3 regions of the Vibrio sp. QJM3NY_39 genome follow, and region 2 is predicted to be linked to each of the others. Evidence: predicted binding sites of a transcription regulator. Region 2 holds the regulator's gene; each other region holds the start of a gene.

Region 1 (6,604 bases), 1.1 Mb from region 2:
GCAGACGTTTCTTTTTCAGGTAACCCAATCTTAGAACCTGTTGTTCACGCGACTTTAGTCTTTGGTTTATTGGTTTATGCCGTAATGCTCCCGCTCATGATCTACCGTTTGATCTTCTCTCATGAAGTGCCTGACGCAGCAAAACCAACCATTGCGATTATGGCGGCACCAGCAAGTCTATCTTTAGCTGGCTACCTAACGGTGACGGCAAATCCTTCGCCAGTGATCATTGGGTTACTCTTTGGCATTGCAGTGTTGATGACGTTTATTATCTACATCGCGTTTTTCAAACTACTTCGTCTGCCTTTCAGCCCTGGCTATGCGGCGTTTACATTCCCAATCGTGATTGGTGCAACGGCGTTATTCAAATTGGCGGCTTGGATGCAAACTGTTGGTGTGGAAACTCACTATGTGGATCAAGTCTTCAACCTAGCGTATCTAGAATTGATTGTGGCAACGTTTGTGGTGGGTTATGTGGCGGTTCGTTATTACATGAATTACAAACCTCACCGTGTTCTAAGCGCGGTAGGCAGTAGATTGTAAGAAGCAATAGTTCAAAAGATAAACGGACCTTAAGTTTTCAGTATTTCATAAGCTTATATTCCTAATCCAAACTCGGCACTTATGCTAATCTGGCTTTATATTGTGGCAAGATTAGCGTGAGTGCACTTTGTTTACTGTTTACCATTCCAATAAAGTCGATACTTTAAAAATCCTTCTCGTTCACTTAATCAAAAGTGATCCTTTAGCCAACCCTTTCGAAAAAGAGCAGATCTTGGTTCAGAGCCCAGGTATGTCTCAATGGCTTAAGATGGAACTCGCCAAAGAGTTTGGTGTAGCAGCAAATATAGACTTTCCTCTTCCAGCAACCTTCATTTGGGATATGTTTACCCAAGTGCTTCCTGATGTACCTAAACGCAGTGCTTTTAACAAAGAAGCGATGACGTGGAAGCTGATGAGTTTGCTATCCGCTAAGCTTGACCACCCTGATTTCTTACCCCTACAGCGGTATCTTGAAAACGACGAAGATGACTCTAAGTTGTATCAATTAGCCGAGAAAATTGCCGATATCTTCGATGGCTACTTAGTGTATCGACCTGAATGGATGGCGATGTGGGAAGCAGGAGAGCCTGTTGCTGAATTGGTCGATGATGAAGGGCAGCAAGAGCACCCTTGGCAACCGATTTTGTGGCAAGCACTCTATGAGCAAACCCTGTCTCAAGGCCAATCAAAATACCACCGTGGCAATTTGTACCACGACTTCATTGAAGCGCTAGCCAATCAACAAGGTCAATTGCAACATCTGCCGAAACGCTTATTTGTGTTTGGTATTTCTTCGTTGCCTCCTCGTTACATGGATGCGTTGAAAGCACTCGGTGAGCAGATTGATGTGCACTTGATGTTTACCAACCCTTGCCAACATTACTGGGGCGATATTCGCGACCGTAAATATTTGGCAAGAGTTGAAGCCCAGCGTCGTAAGCAGTTTGCGTTGGTTGATGGTTTACCTCAACTAGAAGGCGAAGTATCACCATTGAAAGATGGTATTGAAGCCAACGTTGAAGATGAACTACACACCAGCCAAGCCGTGGGTAATAGTTTACTTGCGTCTATGGGTAAGCTGGGTAGAGATAACCTGTTTTTGCTGTCTCAATCAGACAGTGAAGAGCATGAGTTCTTTATTGATGTTGAGAGGGATAACCTACTGCATCAACTGCAAGCCGATATTCTCCAGCTAGAAGAGCATCAAGACGACCACATCTTAGACTCCAGCAATCATAAACAGGTGGTTGAGCTTGGCGATCGCTCGTTGACGGTACACGCTTGTCATAGCCCAATGCGTGAGGTTGAAGTCCTTCATGATCAGTTGTTGGCGATGTTTGATGCCGATCCAACACTAAAACCACGCGATATCATCGTAATGGTGTCTGATATTAATGCTTATAGCCCAGCGATTCAGGCGGTATTTGGTAATGCTCCGGGTGAGCGTTATATCCCTTACTCGATCTCTGATAGAACCGCAGACCAAGAAAGCCCGATTCTGACCGCGTTCATGCAGCTGGTCGCGTTGCCGAATACGCGTTGTTTAGCTTCTGAATTGTTGGAGCTACTAGAAATCCCAGCGATGATGGCACGCTTTGGTATTGATGAGTTTCAATTCGAGCAAGCTAAGCAATGGGTTGAAGAAGCGGGTATCCGTTGGGGTGTCGATGCTTCAACGGCGACAGAATTTGATCTACCTGCGACCGAGCAAAATACTTGGCTATTCGGCATTCAGCGCATGTTATTAGGATATGCGATGTCGGACTCTGCAGGTTTATTTGAAACTGAACACTCTCCGATTGCCGCTTATAACGAAGTTCAAGGCATTAACGCCGAACTTGCAGGTAAGTTAGCGCACTTTATCGATCGTATTGCCCATTACCGTCAACGCTTAACTGAAACACAATCTATCGATAATTGGCGTGAAACCTTGCTGCAAATGATTGATGATTTCTTTGCGGTTGAGCTGGAAGGTGAGGTGGTGCTCAAATCGATTCGCGATGCACTTTCGCAACTGAATGAACAGCTTGATGATGCCTTGTATGAACAAGAGTTGTCGCCAAGCATTATCTACCAGTACCTCAATAATAAGTTATCTGGCGCGCGTATTAGCCAGCGTTTTTTAGCTGGCCAAGTTAACTTTTGTACCTTGATGCCGATGCGTTCTATTCCGTTCAAAACGGTTTGTTTGTTAGGTATGAATGATGGTGTTTACCCTCGCTCAATGCCGCCAGAAGGTTTTGACTTGATGAACGGACGCACACTACCGGGGGATCGTTCTCGCCGTGATGATGACCGCTATCTATTCTTAGAGGCGATGCTGTCAGCGCAAGAATGCTTGTACATCAGCTATGTCGGCCGTTCGATTCAAGATAATACTGAGCGAGTGCCATCGGTGCTGGTTTCTGAATTGATTGAATACTGCCAGCAGAACTACTGCTTAAGTGAAGACCAAGCCTTACCAAGTGATGATTCAGGCATCAACCTGACTCAAGCGATCAGCTTTGAACACACCATGACACCATTTAACCCTGCAGCCTTTACTCAAGGTGACGCAAACCATGTGCTGAGTTACGCCAAAGAATGGCTTCCTGCGGCTAACCGTTCCGGTGAACGTAGTGGTGAATTCAATCGTGCCTTGGATGACTATTTGTTGGGTGCAACGTACCCGTTGGAATTGGATCTGGTTGAGTTACAGCGTTTTTGGCGTTTGCCAGTGCAGTACTTCTTTAATCGTCGTCTAAAAGTGTTGTTTGAGCCGCCACTTCCTGTGATGGAAGACGATGAGCCATTTGTACTTAATGGTTTAGAGAGTTTCCAACTTAAGGATGCTTTGCTGCAAGTGTTGCTGGACCATCCCGAAGGCGCAGACGAAGCGGTGCGCCTGTTTGTCTCTGAGCAAAAAGCACAGGGCCGATTACCGGTCGGCGCCTTTGGTGATATCGAATTTGAAACCAATCGTGTTCAAGCGGAAGACTTAGCTAAAGAGATTCGATTTGTGAGCGGATCACCGCAACAAGATCTCGAAGTGAATATCGAATTTGATGTGTTGGGCGAAGGTAAGCCTGTTCGCTTGATGGGCTGGTTAACTCAAAACTATCAATCAGGGCTAGTTCGTTTTCGTAGCGGAAAAATACGCTCTCAAGATTACTTGGCTGCGTGGATTGATCATCTATGTTGTGCAGTCATGGGGCACGGAAAAACGACTCATATTATTGGCTACGACAGAAAAGAAGGCGTGGTTCACCAAACGCTACAACCTATCGGCGATGCGCAGCAGGCGAAGAGCTTGCTGGCTGAATTAGTGCGACTGTTTTATCAAGGCATGACAACACCGCTACCTTACTTCCCGAAAACCGCATTGGCTGGCGTTGAGGCTGGCTTTAGTCGTGGTAAATGGGTCGATGACGAAGAAAAGTCTCTTAAGAAAATGGCCGATACCTTTAATGATAGCTTCGCCTTTACGGGCGAGGGCAGAGATACTTATCTCTCTCGAATTTGGCCTAAGTGGGACGATGAGTTGGCTGTTGAGTCACGTATGTATTCAACGCTTGTGTTACAGGCCGCAAGACTTGCCGCTGCCGATCTTGAAGATCAGGAATAATCGACAGTGATCAGTAAGATCGCCAACGATACTAACGTCAAAGAGATGCGTTTGAATAAAGGCATGGAAAATAAAGAGTTAGATGTAAATTTGGAGTGCAGTGCTTATCAAAAGGTTAGAGGTAATCGAGGTATAAGCTTAGTAAAAGCGATAGATAGTGATTTGCGGAAAGTCAGGGTACAGGAAATAAAGTGGCCGCCAGTAAATCATTATTAGTGTAGGGCGTTCGCTGTACGGCCACAGGTCAGAGGGACCATTATTCAGTGGTTCAAAGTAACGCATGAGTATAAAACTCGTAGGCGCTCCTGAACTCGTGGGCGCATAGTAGCGAGGCGATCTGAATTGATCCGTGAGAGAGATCGCACTAACTATTAACAAATTGGCGTAGGACGTAAATTGAATGACGTTTTCTACGCTAGGTCACATTTGTAACAGACTAATTTATCAGAAGGCAGTAAGGCATGACGACCACAAGCAGTGTTCAGGTAATCGCTCCACAGACACTCGATACCATGACGTTTCCACTTCATGGCGCGCGTTTAATTGAAGCATCAGCGGGTACGGGTAAAACATTTACCATCGCTGGCTTGTATTTGCGCCTACTGCTTGGGCACGGTACCGCTGCGCCGCAAGGTGATCTGACTGAAGCTACTCGACACCATGAAGAGCTTACTGTAGACCAAATTCTGGTGGTGACCTTTACTGAAGCCGCAACGGCAGAGCTACGCGATCGTATCCGCGCTCGAATCCATGATGCACGCATTGCGTTTGCTCGTGGGCAAAGTGACGACCCAGTGATTGCTCCTTTATTACAAGCTATCGATGATCATGCTGGCGCTGCGAAAACTCTGCTCAATGCTGAAAGGCAAATGGATGAAGCGGCGGTATACACCATTCACGGTTTCTGTCAGAGAATGTTGACTCAGAATGCCTTCGAATCTGGAAGCCGTTTTGATAATGAATTTGTGACCGATGAAAGCCATCTGAAAGCACAAGTGGTAGCCGACTATTGGCGTAAGCAGTTCTACCCGCTGCCAATTCAACTGGCTGGTGAAGTGCGAAATATTTGGGGCTCTCCCGCTTCGTTATTGGCTGACGTAAATCGCTACCTGACAGGATCTCCGCTGAAGTTGACCGTAGATGCGATGTCGGGCGACTTACAAACGCTACACAACCAAAACCTAGACAAAGTGAAGCAACTTAAGGCGTTGTGGTGCGAATCCGAAGCGGACTTTTTGGCTTTGATTTCAGGTTCAGATGTGAACAAACGCAGCTACACCAAGAAGTCTCTGCCTACTTGGTTAGAAGCCGTCACAGCATGGGCGCAGAGCGACACTCATGATTACCAGTTTCCAGATAAATTAGAGAAGTTCTCTCAAGCAACCCTAATTGAAAAAACACCAAAAGGTACTGCCCCTCAACACGCGGTGTTTGAGGCTATTGAGAATTTCTTAAACTCTCCTGCAGACCTGAAAGCCCCGTTGTTGGCACATGCGATTACTCATTGTCGAACTATGTTGGCTAAGGCTAAACAGCAGAAGCAGTGGCTATCATTTGATGACTTGCTAACTCAGTTATCTGCGTCCATTGATGTGGATGAGCAGTCATTGTTGGTGGAGCGAATTCGAACCTTATACCCAGTGGCGATGATCGATGAATTCCAAGATACCGATCCGCTGCAGTACAGTATTTTCAGCCGAATTTATCTCGATAACCCGCAGTGTGGTCTGTTTATGATCGGTGACCCGAAGCAGGCAATTTACGGCTTCCGTGGCGCAGATATCTTTACCTATATCAAGGCGAGAAACCAAGTTAGTGCTCACTATACATTGGGGACTAACTGGCGTTCGAGTGCTGATATGGTCAGTGCGGTAAACCAAGTGTTTATGAATTCGGATAGCCCGTTTATCTACGACCAAGATATTCCATTTTTGCCCGTCGCAGCCAGCCCATCGGCTGATAAACGCCAATGGGTAATGAACGGAGAAACTCAGCACGCACTTACCTTTTGGCTGCAAGATGCTGAAGATAAGCCCTTACCAAAAGGCGAATATCACAAAGCCATGGCCGAGGCGACGGCGAGTCAAGTTCAAACCATTCTGACGGCTTCTCAAAACGAACAAGCCTATTTTGATAACGGCAAAAAACAACATGCCGTGAATGCGGGTGATATTGCTGTCTTGGTTCGAACCGGTAGTGAAGGTCGCCTGATTAAGAACGCGTTGTCTGAACAAGGCATTGCAAGCGTGTATTTGTCTAACCGAGATAGCGTTTTCACCAGCTTGGTCGCACAAGATATTCAGCGTTTATTACAGGCGGTGCTGACACCTGAAAATGACCGTGCATTACGCGCCAGTTTAGCGTCGGAGTTGTTTGCTCTGGATGCCGCCTCATTGGATGAACTCAACAACGATGAAGTGGTTTGGGAAAATGTCGTTAACGAATTTCGAGAATATC
Region 2 (6,604 bases):
TGCTCAGGACTACTATGCTCAGTGCTCAGCGCTTCCTAAACTTAATAAGATTAAGCTACCGACTCAGATCATCCATGCCAAAGACGATCCGTTTATGACAGACGACGTGATTCCAAAGTTCGTGTTGCCTGACAACATCGACTATCGCCTATTTCAAAAAGGCGGCCATGTGGGGTTCATTACCGGTAGCACGCTCAAACCAAGGTTTTGGTTAGAAGAAGCGTTGCCTGCTTACTATGAAAGTATCCAAGATTCGGCATAATGACCGAGCCTTTGTTAAGGACTGAGTAGTAGACGTCACTAGACACGGTAATCAACACATCAATAAACCTATTTATGAACATAAAAGAGAGAAGTATTTATGATCATCCCATGGCAAGACATTGCGCCAGAAACACTGGAAAACCTCATTAAAGAATTCGTGCTGCGTGAAGGCACAGACTACGGCGACGTAGAGGTTTCACTGCAAAACAAGATTGATCAAGTGAAACATCAATTAGCCTCAAAGGAAGTCAGCATCGTGTTTTCTGAGCTGCATGAAACCGTTGATATTCAAGTCACAAAACGCTTCTAAGCTGCGCTCATAAAGGAGCCGTGTTATAGTGGTAAACGATTGCTAACAAGTAAGTTACTCAAAAGACAAGGGTTGTCATGTCCGCTAAACATCCAATTATTGCGGTGACGGGTTCATCAGGAGCCGGCACCACCACTACCTCAGAAGCCTTCCGAAAAATGTTCAATATGATGGACGTGAAGGCCGCTTGGGTTGAAGGGGATAGTTTCCATCGCTTCACTCGACCAGAGATGGATGTCGAGATCCGTAAGGCTCGCGAGCAAGGTAAGCACATCAGCTACTTTGGTCCACAAGCCAACGATTTTGGCGCATTAGAAGAGTTCTTCCGTCAATACGGTAATGAAGGCACGGGTAAAGTCCGTAGTTACCTACATACCTTCGATGAAGCCGTGCCTTACAATCAAATGCCGGGCACCTTTACGCCATGGCAAGAGATCCCAGAAAATTCCGATGTGATGTTCTACGAAGGCCTTCATGGTGGCGTGGTAGATGGCGACATCAATGTCTCACAGCACGTCGACTTGCTGATCGGCATGGTGCCAATCGTCAACCTTGAGTGGATCCAAAAATTCGTTCGTGACACACGCGATCGTGGGCACTCACGCGAAGCAGTAATGGATTCTATTGTTCGCTCAATGGATGATTACCTTAATTACATCACCCCACAATTTTCGCGTACTCACATCAACTTTCAGCGTGTTCCAACCGTAGATACATCGAACCCACTGAACGCCAAAGGGATTCCAAGTTTAGACGAAAGCTTCGTGGTTATACGTTTGCGTGGCATCAAAAACGTCGATTTTCCCTACCTTCTGGCTATGATAGATGGCTCATTTATGTCACGCCACAACACGCTTGTGGTGCCAGGCGGCAAGATGAGTTTTGCTATGGAGCTCATTGTAAGGCCCATCCTACAACAGCTCATCGAAACCGGAAAAATAGGTTAACAAGACGCCATTCTGGTTGATTACTTTTCATACCGTGATCATGTGCACAATTTTGCGTAAAAATCGTAGCTTGGTCACGATTAAAATCAAGAAATAGTACCTGAAAAAGGATACTATTCTTAAACGAAACACAAGATAGCTTGCAGCGCTCAACGAGTGCTCTTATCCTACAAGTCAATCTAGGCTTAGCTAAAATACGGAAAGCGGCAAGCATACCCTGCAGAGGAAGTAAGATATTATGGTTCTAGGTAAACCCCAAACCGATCCAACATTAGAGTGGTTCCTTTCACACTGTCATATTCATAAGTACCCTTCAAAAAGTACTTTGATTCATGCTGGTGAAAAGGCAGAAACCTTGTACTACATCGTTAAAGGTTCTGTGGCAGTTCTTATCAAAGACGAAGAAGGTAAGGAAATGATTCTTTCTTACCTAAACCAAGGTGACTTCATTGGTGAACTTGGCCTCTTCGAAGAAGACCAAGAGCGTACTGCATGGGTTCGTGCAAAATCTCCTTGTGAAGTAGCTGAAATTTCTTTCAAGAAATTCCGTCAACTTATCCAAGTGAACCCAGATATCCTAATGCGCCTTTCAGCGCAAATGGCAAACCGTCTACAAGTAACTAGCCAAAAGGTTGGTGACTTAGCGTTCCTTGACGTAACAGGTCGTATCGCTCAAACGCTACTTAACCTAGCGAAACAGCCAGATGCAATGACTCACCCTGACGGCATGCAAATCAAGATCACTCGTCAAGAGATTGGCCAGATTGTTGGTTGTTCTCGTGAGACAGTAGGTCGTATCTTGAAGATGCTAGAAGAGCAGAACCTAATTTCTGCACACGGTAAAACTATCGTGGTATACGGCACTCGTTAATCTCGATTAACTGAGCCAAAAATTTGAAAGCCACCAAATGCAAATTTGGTGGCTTTTTTGTTTTCTAAAGATCTAGAGAGCAGATGCGAGATGCGAATGGAGCACCTCCCGCGTCCAAGCGCAAACACTCTCAAAGCGAAGCGTACCCGCATCTTTAGGGTAAAGCCCGTGCTCGTATCTTTCTTTAACCGTTGGTGCTCTCAAAGATCTTGTCAGCCGATGCTGCAACAAACCCTGTATAAATCTCACCATTCGCCATCGCATAACGCTTAGCGAACTCGTAGAAGCCACCAGGAATCACCTCATTGCCTTCAACAAATGAAACTGGCACTTTGTCTGCCATTGTAGATGATTGCTCTAATAAGACCTCTGGAGAGCCTTTAACCTGACCGCCAGATGCATTGATAGTGAAACCTGAATCACTCAAATGGTCATTCACAGTCTGTACTTCATCGAACTCATTAAGCTGGTTCACACTCACCGTAAAGTGGTTTGCACCGTAACCATGAGCCGCTAGCCAAGACGCGTATTCACTCTCTTTTGCTAGCACTTGGAAATCCGCGAAACTCAGATCCCAAAGGCGACCACCAAACAAGAACTCATGACCTTGAAGCTTGCTTGCGTCTACTTGCTCAACCAACTTCGCAACGATCTGTTGTAAGTCACTTGAACACTCTTCTACCTTCAACTCACTAATGAACACTTTCGGTTGGTTTGGGTCTGGGTGCTCGTAGTGCTTAGCCACTAACTTCTTGCTCTCAAACAAGTAGTCGCCACAAGCCTTGTAGCCTAATTCAAGGAAAGGCTTAGCCAGTGTTTCAATACCTAGCGGTGCAACATTGAAAGTTCGCAGTGCAATGTGATCATTAATCAGGGCTTCGTCTTCTTTCAGCAGATGATGAACTTTCTCGGCCGATGGGCAAAGCCTGTGAATGTAATCGTCCCATAGTGATTTAAAGAGTAGATCGGGCGTCATGGTGACTCCTTGTCAGAGGTTCTAGCAAGCTAGTAATTTGGATTAGAGAGGGAGAGGCTGGACACAGAGTCAGCAGCCATCAGCCTGTGACATACTTGTTCTATTATTATCTACCGCCCAATCTAGGTGTCGGACGTGATGGAAAAGGAAGCGATAACACCGCTTCCTCATTACACAATTAACCAATGAATCTGTTATTCATGAACCTAGAGCTCATAAGCTTATGATTCATGAACTTATAGCTTAAGAGCTTAAACTAAAGCTCAATACCTGGGCTAAATGTCGCTGGCAGTTGAGTTTCACCACCTTCCATTGACGCCATTGGGTAAGCACAGTAGTCCGCCGCGTAGTAAGCACTTGGGCGTAGGTTGCCTGAAGCACCCGGGCCACCAAATGGTGCATCACCACTTGCGCCTGTTAGCTGGCGGTTACGATTAACAATACCCGCACGGATATGGTCAACGAAGTATTCCCATTCAGAATCGTCTGTTGAAACTAGGCCTGCAGACAAACCAAAGCGTGTGTCATTAGCCAATTCAACCGCTTGCTCTAGCGATTGGTAACGAACTACTTGTAGCAATGGACCGAAGTACTCTTCATCTGGTAATTCAGCAATGTTGGTTGCATCAATAATACCCGGAGAAACAAACGCCGCTTCACCCGCCTTTGCTTCTACTAGGCTTACACCGCCTAGCGATTGCAGATTAGCTTGCGCGTCCAGAATGAATTTAGCCGCAGCTTCCGAAATTTGTGGCCCCATGAAGGGTGCTGGCTCAGCGAATGGCTGATCGACACGAATCTTCAAGGTCGCAGCCACGAGCTTATCGAGCAGTTGATCGCCCTTCTCTCCAACAGGCACATACAAGCGACGTGCACACGTGCAACGTTGACCCGCACTGATGAAAGCCGATTGAATGATGGTATAAACCGTCGCGTCAGCATCACCAAATTGGTCGCTGATCACCATAGGGTTGTTGCCGCCCATTTCTAGTGCCAGCATCTTGCCCGGTTGGCCCGCGAATTGACGATGCAGGATATGACCGGTATTGGCACTACCTGTGAACAGCACGCCATCAAGGCCTTTAGCATCAGCCAGTGCGATACCTGTCTCTTTGGCACCTTGTACTAGGTTAATTACGCCAGCAGGAAGGCCAGCTTCTTGCCATAGTTTCATCGCAAACTCACCCGTCCAAGGTGTCTGCTCTGACGGCTTAAATACCACGGTATTACCCGATAGCAGTGCTGGAACAATATGACCGTTAGGTAGATGACCAGGGAAGTTATAAGGACCAAATACTGCCATTACACCTAATGGACGATGACGCAGTACGATTTGGTTGCCTGCGGCTTCACGTGAAGCTTCACCCGTACGTTCGTGGTAAGCACGAATAGAGATAGCGATTTTACCCGCCATCGCACCCGCTTCAGTGCGAGTTTCCCAAATCGGTTTACCCGTCTCTTTTGCAATAATCTGTGCAATTTCTTCGCTGTTCTCTTTTACCTTCTCAGCAAAGTTCAACACGATCGCTTCACGCTCTGCAAAGCTCAATTTTTTCCAAACTAAGAAAGCGTCACGCGCCGCTGCTACTGCAGATTCAACCTGTGCTGGTGTTGCGCTATCGCCTTGCCACACGACTTCATTATTGTATGGGCTTACTGATGTCATGGCGTCACCTTGACCTGCCACCCACTGTCCTGCTATCCACTGAGTCATACTTCTATCCTTAAAATCTTCGACAGATAATCGCCGCTCTTATTGAGCCAACATGCGAACGAATTCGCCTTCTTTTACTTCAAGAGCGCTTGCTACTTCAGATGATAAAATCACTGTGTCGCTAGCTTGGTCATACGCGCCTTTCGCGGCTACTGCGCGGAAGTACTCAAACGAGGTATTACCAATGAGGAAGTCTTTAGAGCTTGAATGCTCTGCAATTGTCACTTGAGCTCGAATCGCATGACGCACTGATTCGATATTTCTTAGATCACACTCAACCGTTGGGCCCCCATCAAAGATGTCGACATAGCCACGGTTGGTGAAACCTTCACGTTCCAGCAACTTAAGTGCAGGGCGCGTATTGTCATGAACCTCTCCAATCACCGCCTGAGCTTCTTTGCTCAGTAGGTTCACGTAGATAGGTAACTTCGGCATTAGGTCAGCAATGAAGCCTTTCTTACCAATACCCGTTAGATAATCAGCGAGCGTAAAATCAATCGAGAAGAAATGCTCTTGCAGCCATTGCCAGAAAGGAGAGTTACCTTCTGCATCTGATACGCCACGCATCTCAGCAAAAATCGTTTTCGAGAAACGCTCTGGGTGCTCAGACATGATCAAGAAGCGACACTTAGACATCAAACGACCATTCAATCCACCACGGAAAGCCGGGCGTAAGAACAGTGTGCAGATCTCACTGCATCCGGTGTAGTTATTGCCGAAAGTCAGTAGCTTCACGACGTTATTCACGCCAAGCTTTTGCGATGAGTGAACCACTTTGCTGATGTGGTAAGAGTAAAACGGAACATCCCAGCCAATTGAGGCTTCGATACCTGTGGTACCTGCGACTTCTCCGGTTTCGGTATCAAAGCCAACCATTAGGTAGCCTTCATCACCAGGTTCAGTCACGTCTTGTTTAGCAAAGCTGTATTCAGAATGAGTAATTCGGTTGGTTAACAGTTCTTCGTTAACCGGAAGAGATGTGAATCCGTGACCAGACTCAACCGCGCAGGTATGCAACGCATCGTAATCAGATAATTTTATTGGGCGAACAACTAGCATCAATATTCCCTCCAGATGCAAAACAGGCCCAAAACGAGAATCTTGGGCCTTTAGCGGTACGTCATGGGATCGCTCTAATGGCGATCATTCCTATGACGCCGCTCAGGCTAAACTAGCGTAGCGATTGCTTTGTCTAGTTTTGATAAACCTTCTTCAATTTCTTGTGTAGTGATAACCAGTGATGGCGTGAAACGAACCACGTTTGCACCCGCAACCAGTACCATCAAGCCTTGTTCGCCTGCTGCTACTAATACATCGCGAGCACGACCTTGCCATGCATCATTAAGTGCTGCACCTAGCAATAGGCCTTTACCGCGAACTTCACTGAATATTTGGTATTTGTCGTTAATCTTAGCTAAACCATCACGGAACATTGCTTCACGTTCTTTCACGCCAGCTAGCGTTTCCGGCTGGCTAACGACATCAACAACCGCTTCAGCAACGGCACACGCCAGTGGGTTGC
Region 3 (6,604 bases), on a different replicon from region 2:
ATGTCAGGTAAAGAAGAAGGATAGGTAGAAGCATCGTTTGGCGCCCCCCCATCCGCTTACTATTCGTACATATATTACCTAATGACGCGTATGAAAGAAGGTAAAAACAATGAATTTATGAGCATGTGCAACAAAAAACAATCTGCTTTGGCTCATGTCTGTAGCTCATCACCCAATAACAACAACCACAATCAATTGATCGAACACCACCGACTCCGCGTATATCTTCTCAAATTAAATTTGAACTAAGGAGTGCTATGTGCCGAATTCATCGAGCCAGATCACACGGCCAGACGCCGAACCAGAGGCACTCGTAGAGTCTTCTCTCGAGCTCGCCGTATTTCCCCTTCCGATATTCCTTCTGCCCGGAGGTCGCCAGAGGCTACGCATCTTTGAACCAAAATATCTTGCTATGGTTGCACATGCGGCCCAAGGAGATGGGTTCATTATTGCCACCCAAGACAGCACCAACTCTGAACATCTCAGTTCTTGGGGAACCAAAGTGTCTATCGTTGATTTCAACATGTCTGACGACCAAATTTTGGAAATCGATGTCGAAGGCCAACAACTGGTTCAGCTTCACGGACCATTTCGAGACGACGATGACCTGATAAAAAGCCAGTTCAGGTTGTTACCTCATTGGCCAGATCTAGAATGCAAAGTACCGAACGTATTTACTGCATTCTTAGTACAGCTGTTTCGAGACCACGATTCAATCAGAACGCTCTACCCCACTCCAGACTTCGAAAGCCCACGATGGATTTGTGCGCGATTACTCGAAATGATGCCTATCCCATTGGAAAAGAAAACAGAATTTACCGAACCCGCTAGCTTTCCTTCTTTAGTTCCTTTTTTGAATCAAATCATTACGGGGCAATAAGCACTTTTCTTCACTATAATTTTGTATAGTGGAAATTAATTTAAATTAAAGTGATCCCGACCTTCTCCTTTCACGTAGTGCCACTCAAATTCGCATGATGGTTAAGTACTATGCAAGTCGAAAGCAGAAGTTCAGGGAACGGCAAGGAGCATGTCATTATTCCCGACAACAAATTACCTAATGAAAATAAGGTACCTACAGAGCTCTCAAGTTGGTTGATTTTGGTTGGTTCAGACCGAGACAAACAAGCCTTCACCTGTTTGTTCAAGTTCTTCGCACCTAAGATTAAGCGTTTTGGAATCAGCAAGTTGGGCGGCGAGGCTGCTGCAAACGAGCTAGTTCAAGACACAATGACTAACGTTTGGAAAAAAGCACATCTCTACAACGAACAGAAAGGTGCTGCGACTACTTGGGTCTATACCGTGATGCGAAATGCGGCCTTCGACATGTTACGAAAGGTGAAAGCAAAAGCAGAACAAACCATTGCTGACGACATTTGGCCAATAGATGCAATGGTCGCGGAATCTCAAAGCGATGAATTACCGTTTGGTGATCATTTGATGAGCCGACATGTAATGACTCAAATAGAGAAGTTGCCTTTGGCTCAGAAAACGATTGTTAAAGGCGTTTACTTTCAGGAGTTGTCACAAGAGCAACTCGCTCAACAACTTGGCGTCCCACTTGGAACCGTGAAATCACGTCTAAGACTCGCTTTAGCCAAACTTAAGGTTCACATGGGGGAACAAGATCATGATTAAACATCACCCAAATGCCGCAATTTTGAAAGATTTTGTCGATGGCACACTCGCAGACTCAGTTTCTTTGATTGTCTCTAGCCATGTTGAACTGTGTGAACACTGCCAACAACAAGTAAGCATGCTGACGGCGCAAGCTGCTGACTCAGTCTTTGAAAGCGATACACCTGTCTTTGAAAGTGATACCTCAGGGCTTCAACTTTCTGACAGCGAAATGGATGCGTTCCTATCCGATGATGGGGAGTTTGATTTTGATGCGATTGCTCAAATCACTGCTGATTCATCTCAAGCTATCGAAGTGAAACCCGAAGTTCAGCAAGTTACGGTTGCAGACACCACATTCACTATTCCTCGCGCGTTGAACTCAGTGGCAAGAAAAGACTGGATGAACTTAGGCAAAATTTCACGCGCAAGACTCGATTTTGACGACGAAGCACACCACACCAGCTTGCTGCACATCGACAAAGATGGACAAGTGCCTTGCCACACCCACAAAGGCTTTGAGATTACGCTTCTCTTGGAAGGCAGTTTCGAGGACGAAATGGGCGTCTACAACAAAGGCGACTTCATCTGGTTAGATGGTGACCACACCCATCAACCAGCTACCAAAGAAGGTTGTGTGTGTTTAACTGTTTCAAGTGATGCGCTTTACTTCACAAAAGGTGTGAGCCAGTTATTCAATCCACTCGGTAAATATATCTATTAACCCAGTTGCACGCTATAAATATACAGGATGGCATGAAGTTATCCTGTATATCGTCAAATACATCTGGCTTAAAACATCAACGGTGTTGAGACTTAAAACACACCCGGCTCTGTAAGTACGATTAGCAATGTTGAAATATAATAAATAGCTCAAAGCAAGAGCAAAGGAGTTGGCCAATGGAAAAGAAAATTAAAATAGGCATTAGTGCTTGTGTTGCAGGACATAAGGTACGTTTCGATACAGGTCACAAACGCTCTCGTTTTTGTACAGATGACCTTGCAGATTATGTTGAACTAGAACCAGTATGCCCAGAAATGGCAGTGGGTCTTCCAACACCTCGCCCAACCATTCGCCAAGTTCGTCAGCTAGACAATATCATTCACGTTTCTAGACCTGACGGTTCTGGTGATGTGACCAATGATCTGATCGAGTTTGGACAAAACTATTCAAAGAGCAACCAGCACATCGCAGGATTCATTGTGTGTCAAAAAAGCCCAACCTGCGGTATGGAAAGAGTAAAAGTGTACCACCACCACGGTCGCGGCTCTGAATCGACAGGCGTAGGCATGTTCACCAAACAAGTGATGGAAGGCAACCCATTACTTCCTGTTGAAGAAAATGGTCGCCTCAATGACCCTATTTTGCGCGAAAACTTCATGACACGTGTCTTCACTTATCAAAAGTGGCTCAACCTTGTTGACGAAGGCGTAACTAAACACAAGCTGATTCAATTCCACAGCGCTCACAAGTACTTGGTAATGTGTCACCACATTGAAGGCTATAAGAAACTTGGGAAATTATTAGCAAGCAACGATCTTGAAATCGATGAGTTGGCAAAACAATATATTGAAGGCTTGATGACGGCATTATCTCACCACGCGAACCGTGGTAGCCACGCCAATACTCTGCATCATTTGCAAGGTTACTTTAAGAAACAATTGAGCAGCGCGCACAAGCAAGAGCTTACCAATCAGATTTCATCATTCAGAGAAGGTCTTGTTCCTCTGTTAGTTCCACTAACACTGATCAACCACTACTTGATGGAATACCCAAACGAGTACCTTGAATCACAGGTTTACCTAAACCCGCACCCACAAGAACTTAAGCTGAGATACGGATATTGAGCGACATTCTATGGATAAGACGAGACCTGCGGATTCACGATAACCCTGCGCTCGTCGCGGCAGTTGAAAACGGTGTGACGACCGCCGTTTTCATTTCAACGCCACAGCAATGGCAGCAACACCACCTTGCGCCAATCAAAGCCGATTTAATCTATCGTCACCTGCAGCAACTTGAATCCCAACTCGCTGAATTTGGGATCGATCTTCTGCACCTCAAAGCCACAGACTTTAACGATCAAGCCACTCAACTCATCAACTTGTGCAAACAGGTCGATGCGACATGTGTGTATGCCAATTCAGAGACGGAAGTGGATGAGCAGTTAAGAGACAAACGCTTAATCGCTACTGGTATAAAGCTGAAAATAACCGACTGCGATACGATTCTGCCATTAGGTAGCGTGCTGAATAAACAAGGTGAGATGTTCAAGGTTTTCACACCTTTCAAAAACGCATGGTTAAAAGAAGTGCAAGCGAAAGGCATCATTTGCAGTCGCGCTCCAGTGCATTCAACAGGATCAGCGCAAGCAGGTTCATCTGAAACGGATTCGCTTCAGAATCCATCACAACTGAAACAATCGTTAAGTGGTTTTTCTGGCGAGTACGATTTCGACTTTCCGCGTGTTGATTCAAGCCGTTGGCCATTAAGCCAAGATGTGCTTGAGAGCGTGATCCCCAATTTCTTAGCCAATAAAGTTAACGACTATTCTCGCCTTAGAGACATTCCATCAGTGAAGGGGACATCAGGCCTATCTCCTTACTTGGCTATTGGTGCAGTCAGCCCTCGTTGGTTAGCGATTCAATTGATTCAGCAACAACCTGACTTGTTATTTGATACTCAGTTGCCAGCTTTTTCTTGGCTTAATGAATTGATTTGGCGAGATTTTTATAAGCATTTGATGTTCCACCACCCTAAACTGGTTAAAGGTGCGAACTTTCAGCAGAAATACAACGGCTTAGATTGGTATCACGACAACCCGAGCTTCAAGGCGTGGTGCGAAGGAAAAACAGGCTACCCATTAGTTGATGCAGCGATGCGTCAATTGGTTGAGACAGGCTGGATGCACAACAGGCTCAGAATGGTCGTTGCGAGCTTCCTAACCAAACACCTGCTGATTGACTGGCGTTGGGGCGAGCGATTCTTTATGTCGCACCTTATCGATGGTGATTTCAGCGCGAATAATGGCGGTTGGCAATGGGCTTCAAGTACAGGCTGTGATGCTCAACCCTACTTTCGAATTTTCAATCCGATCACACAAAGTGAAAAGTTTGATCCGAAAGGAATTTTTATTCGTAAGTACATACCAGAGCTGCAAATTATTCCTGACAAGCATGTGCATTTTCCACATGATTACATTGCAAAAAATGGAATTAACAGCGAATACTGGCAACCCATCGTTGAACACAAAGAAGCACGATTGAGAGCCTTAGCCTTTTTCAAATAATTAGAGTGAATATTATGGATAACTCTCTATGGCTTGATAACTTTCTCAACATGTATCGAGAACTCGGAACTGACAATTTCGACGTGCTTAAGACGGTTTATCACCCTGATATCGAATTCCAAGATCCGCTGCATCATGTCAGCGGAATTGCGGCGCTTACCCACTACTTCGAGAATCTCTACACTCAGGTAACGAGCTGTTACTTTCATATCGAACACACTTTCGAAGCGAACGACGAAGCTTCTGTTTACTGGACGATGCAGTTTGCTCACAAGCAATTAAATGGACAAAAGCCGATCGAAGTACAAGGACACAGCCACCTCAAGATGCTCGACGGCCAAGTGGTTTATCACAGAGACTATCTTGACGTCGGCTCTATGTTGTACGAACACATTCCAGTTCTGGGCTGCGCCATCAAATCCATCAAAAAGAGAGCGAGCCAATAATGCGTATTATGATCACAGGCGCGACCTCAGGTATTGGCCAATCACTCGCTATCGATTATGCTCAACAAGGGCATCAGGTGATTGCTTGCGGCCGTAACCCGGACAAGCTGCAAGCCTTAGTTGATTCTCACGAGACAGACATTGCGCATTCATCCATTACGCCGCTCTGTTTCGACTTAACCGATTACCACAACTTCCCAGAGCTCGACCAAGACAAGCCGCTCGATCTGCTGATTTTAAATGCGGGTGATTGTGAATACATCAACGACCCAGTGAATTTTGATGCCGAGCTTTTCGAGCGCGTCATCAACATCAATCTAATTTCAATTGGCTACGCCCTTAAAGCCTGGCTAAAAAACATCAAGCCCGGCGGCCGCTTGGTTTTAGTAAGTTCCAGCGCCAGCTTTTTACCTTTGCCAAGAGCCGAGGCTTATGGCGCTTCAAAGGCAGCCCTCACCTACTTAGGCAGAACACTGTCGGTTGATCTGGCCGAGCACAATATTCATGTCTCAATTGTGCACCCAGGCTTTGTTGAAACGCCATTAACCGAGCGAAATACTTTCTCTATGCCTATGATTATTAGTAGTGAGGCCGCAACTCAGCGAATCGTAAATGGTATTGCTCAAGGAAAGAGTGAAATCGATTTCCCAAGACGATTCATCATGTTGATGAAGCTACTAAGAATGCTTCCAACTCCAGTTTGGCAAAAACTCGCTTCAAGGATGGTATAACAATGAAGAAAATCGCCATTATTGGGTCAGGTATCTCTGGACTCACTTGCGCACACATATTAGATAAGCACCACGACGTAACAGTATTCGAAAAAAACGATTATGTTGGGGGCCACACCGCCACCGTTGATATTGAACATCAAGGCTCGGCGTTTTCGATAGATACTGGCTTTATCGTATTTAACGATCGAACCTACCCAAACTTCAATCAGCTACTCGAACAACTCGGTGTTGAAAGGCAACCTACCGAGATGAGTTTCAGCGTTCACAACACTACGACTAAGTTTGAATACAACGGACACAGCATAAACTCTCTGTTCGCTCAACGAAGTAATATTTTCAAACCTCAATTTTGGTCTTTAGTCTCTGACATTCTCAAGTTCAACAAATTGTGTAAGGCTCAATTCGAAAGTAACGAGTTCACACCGGATATTACCTTGGGCAACTTCCTACGTGAAAACCAGTTTTCCGACTTTTTCAGCCAGCATTACATCCTACCGATGGGCGCAGCAATTTGGTC

The links. Region 2 encodes CRP, which controls carbon source genes, mostly activating them, when cyclic AMP is high. Its sites were predicted from a motif close to TGTGANNNNNNTCACA; they were not measured.
Region 1: recB (exodeoxyribonuclease V subunit beta) is a predicted target of CRP. The motif match lies at 4,496-4,511, and genes of this name have one in related genera.
Region 3: AC3CHU_RS18950 (YbgA family protein) is a predicted target of CRP. The motif match lies at 2,428-2,443, and genes of this name have one in related genera.

The regions. Positions count from the first base shown of each region.
Region 1 covers NZ_CM173505.1:2,823,664-2,830,267, reverse strand. Annotated here, with positions in the region: gene AC3CHU_RS12640 (TDT family transporter) at 1-543, shown strand, start outside; gene recC (exodeoxyribonuclease V subunit gamma) at 671-4,147, shown strand; gene recB (exodeoxyribonuclease V subunit beta) at 4,609-6,604, shown strand, end outside.
Region 2 covers NZ_CM173505.1:293,398-300,001, reverse strand. Annotated here, with positions in the region: gene AC3CHU_RS01345 (hydrolase) at 1-262, shown strand, start outside; gene AC3CHU_RS01340 (YheU family protein) at 362-574, shown strand; gene AC3CHU_RS01335 (phosphoribulokinase) at 652-1,521, shown strand; gene crp (cAMP-activated global transcriptional regulator CRP) at 1,760-2,392, shown strand; gene AC3CHU_RS01325 (2-oxoadipate dioxygenase/decarboxylase family protein) at 2,577-3,368, opposite strand; gene astD (succinylglutamate-semialdehyde dehydrogenase) at 3,625-5,082, opposite strand; gene astA (arginine N-succinyltransferase) at 5,122-6,141, opposite strand; gene AC3CHU_RS01310 (aspartate aminotransferase family protein) at 6,249-6,604, opposite strand, start outside.
Region 3 covers NZ_CM173506.1:675,992-682,595, reverse strand. Annotated here, with positions in the region: gene AC3CHU_RS18965 (LON peptidase substrate-binding domain-containing protein) at 260-880, shown strand; gene AC3CHU_RS18960 (sigma-70 family RNA polymerase sigma factor) at 991-1,638, shown strand; gene AC3CHU_RS18955 (ChrR family anti-sigma-E factor) at 1,631-2,341, shown strand; gene AC3CHU_RS18950 (YbgA family protein) at 2,518-3,465, shown strand; gene phrB (deoxyribodipyrimidine photo-lyase) at 3,462-4,907, shown strand; gene AC3CHU_RS18940 (nuclear transport factor 2 family protein) at 4,922-5,353, shown strand; gene AC3CHU_RS18935 (SDR family NAD(P)-dependent oxidoreductase) at 5,353-6,084, shown strand; gene AC3CHU_RS18930 (NAD(P)/FAD-dependent oxidoreductase) at 6,087-6,604, shown strand, end outside.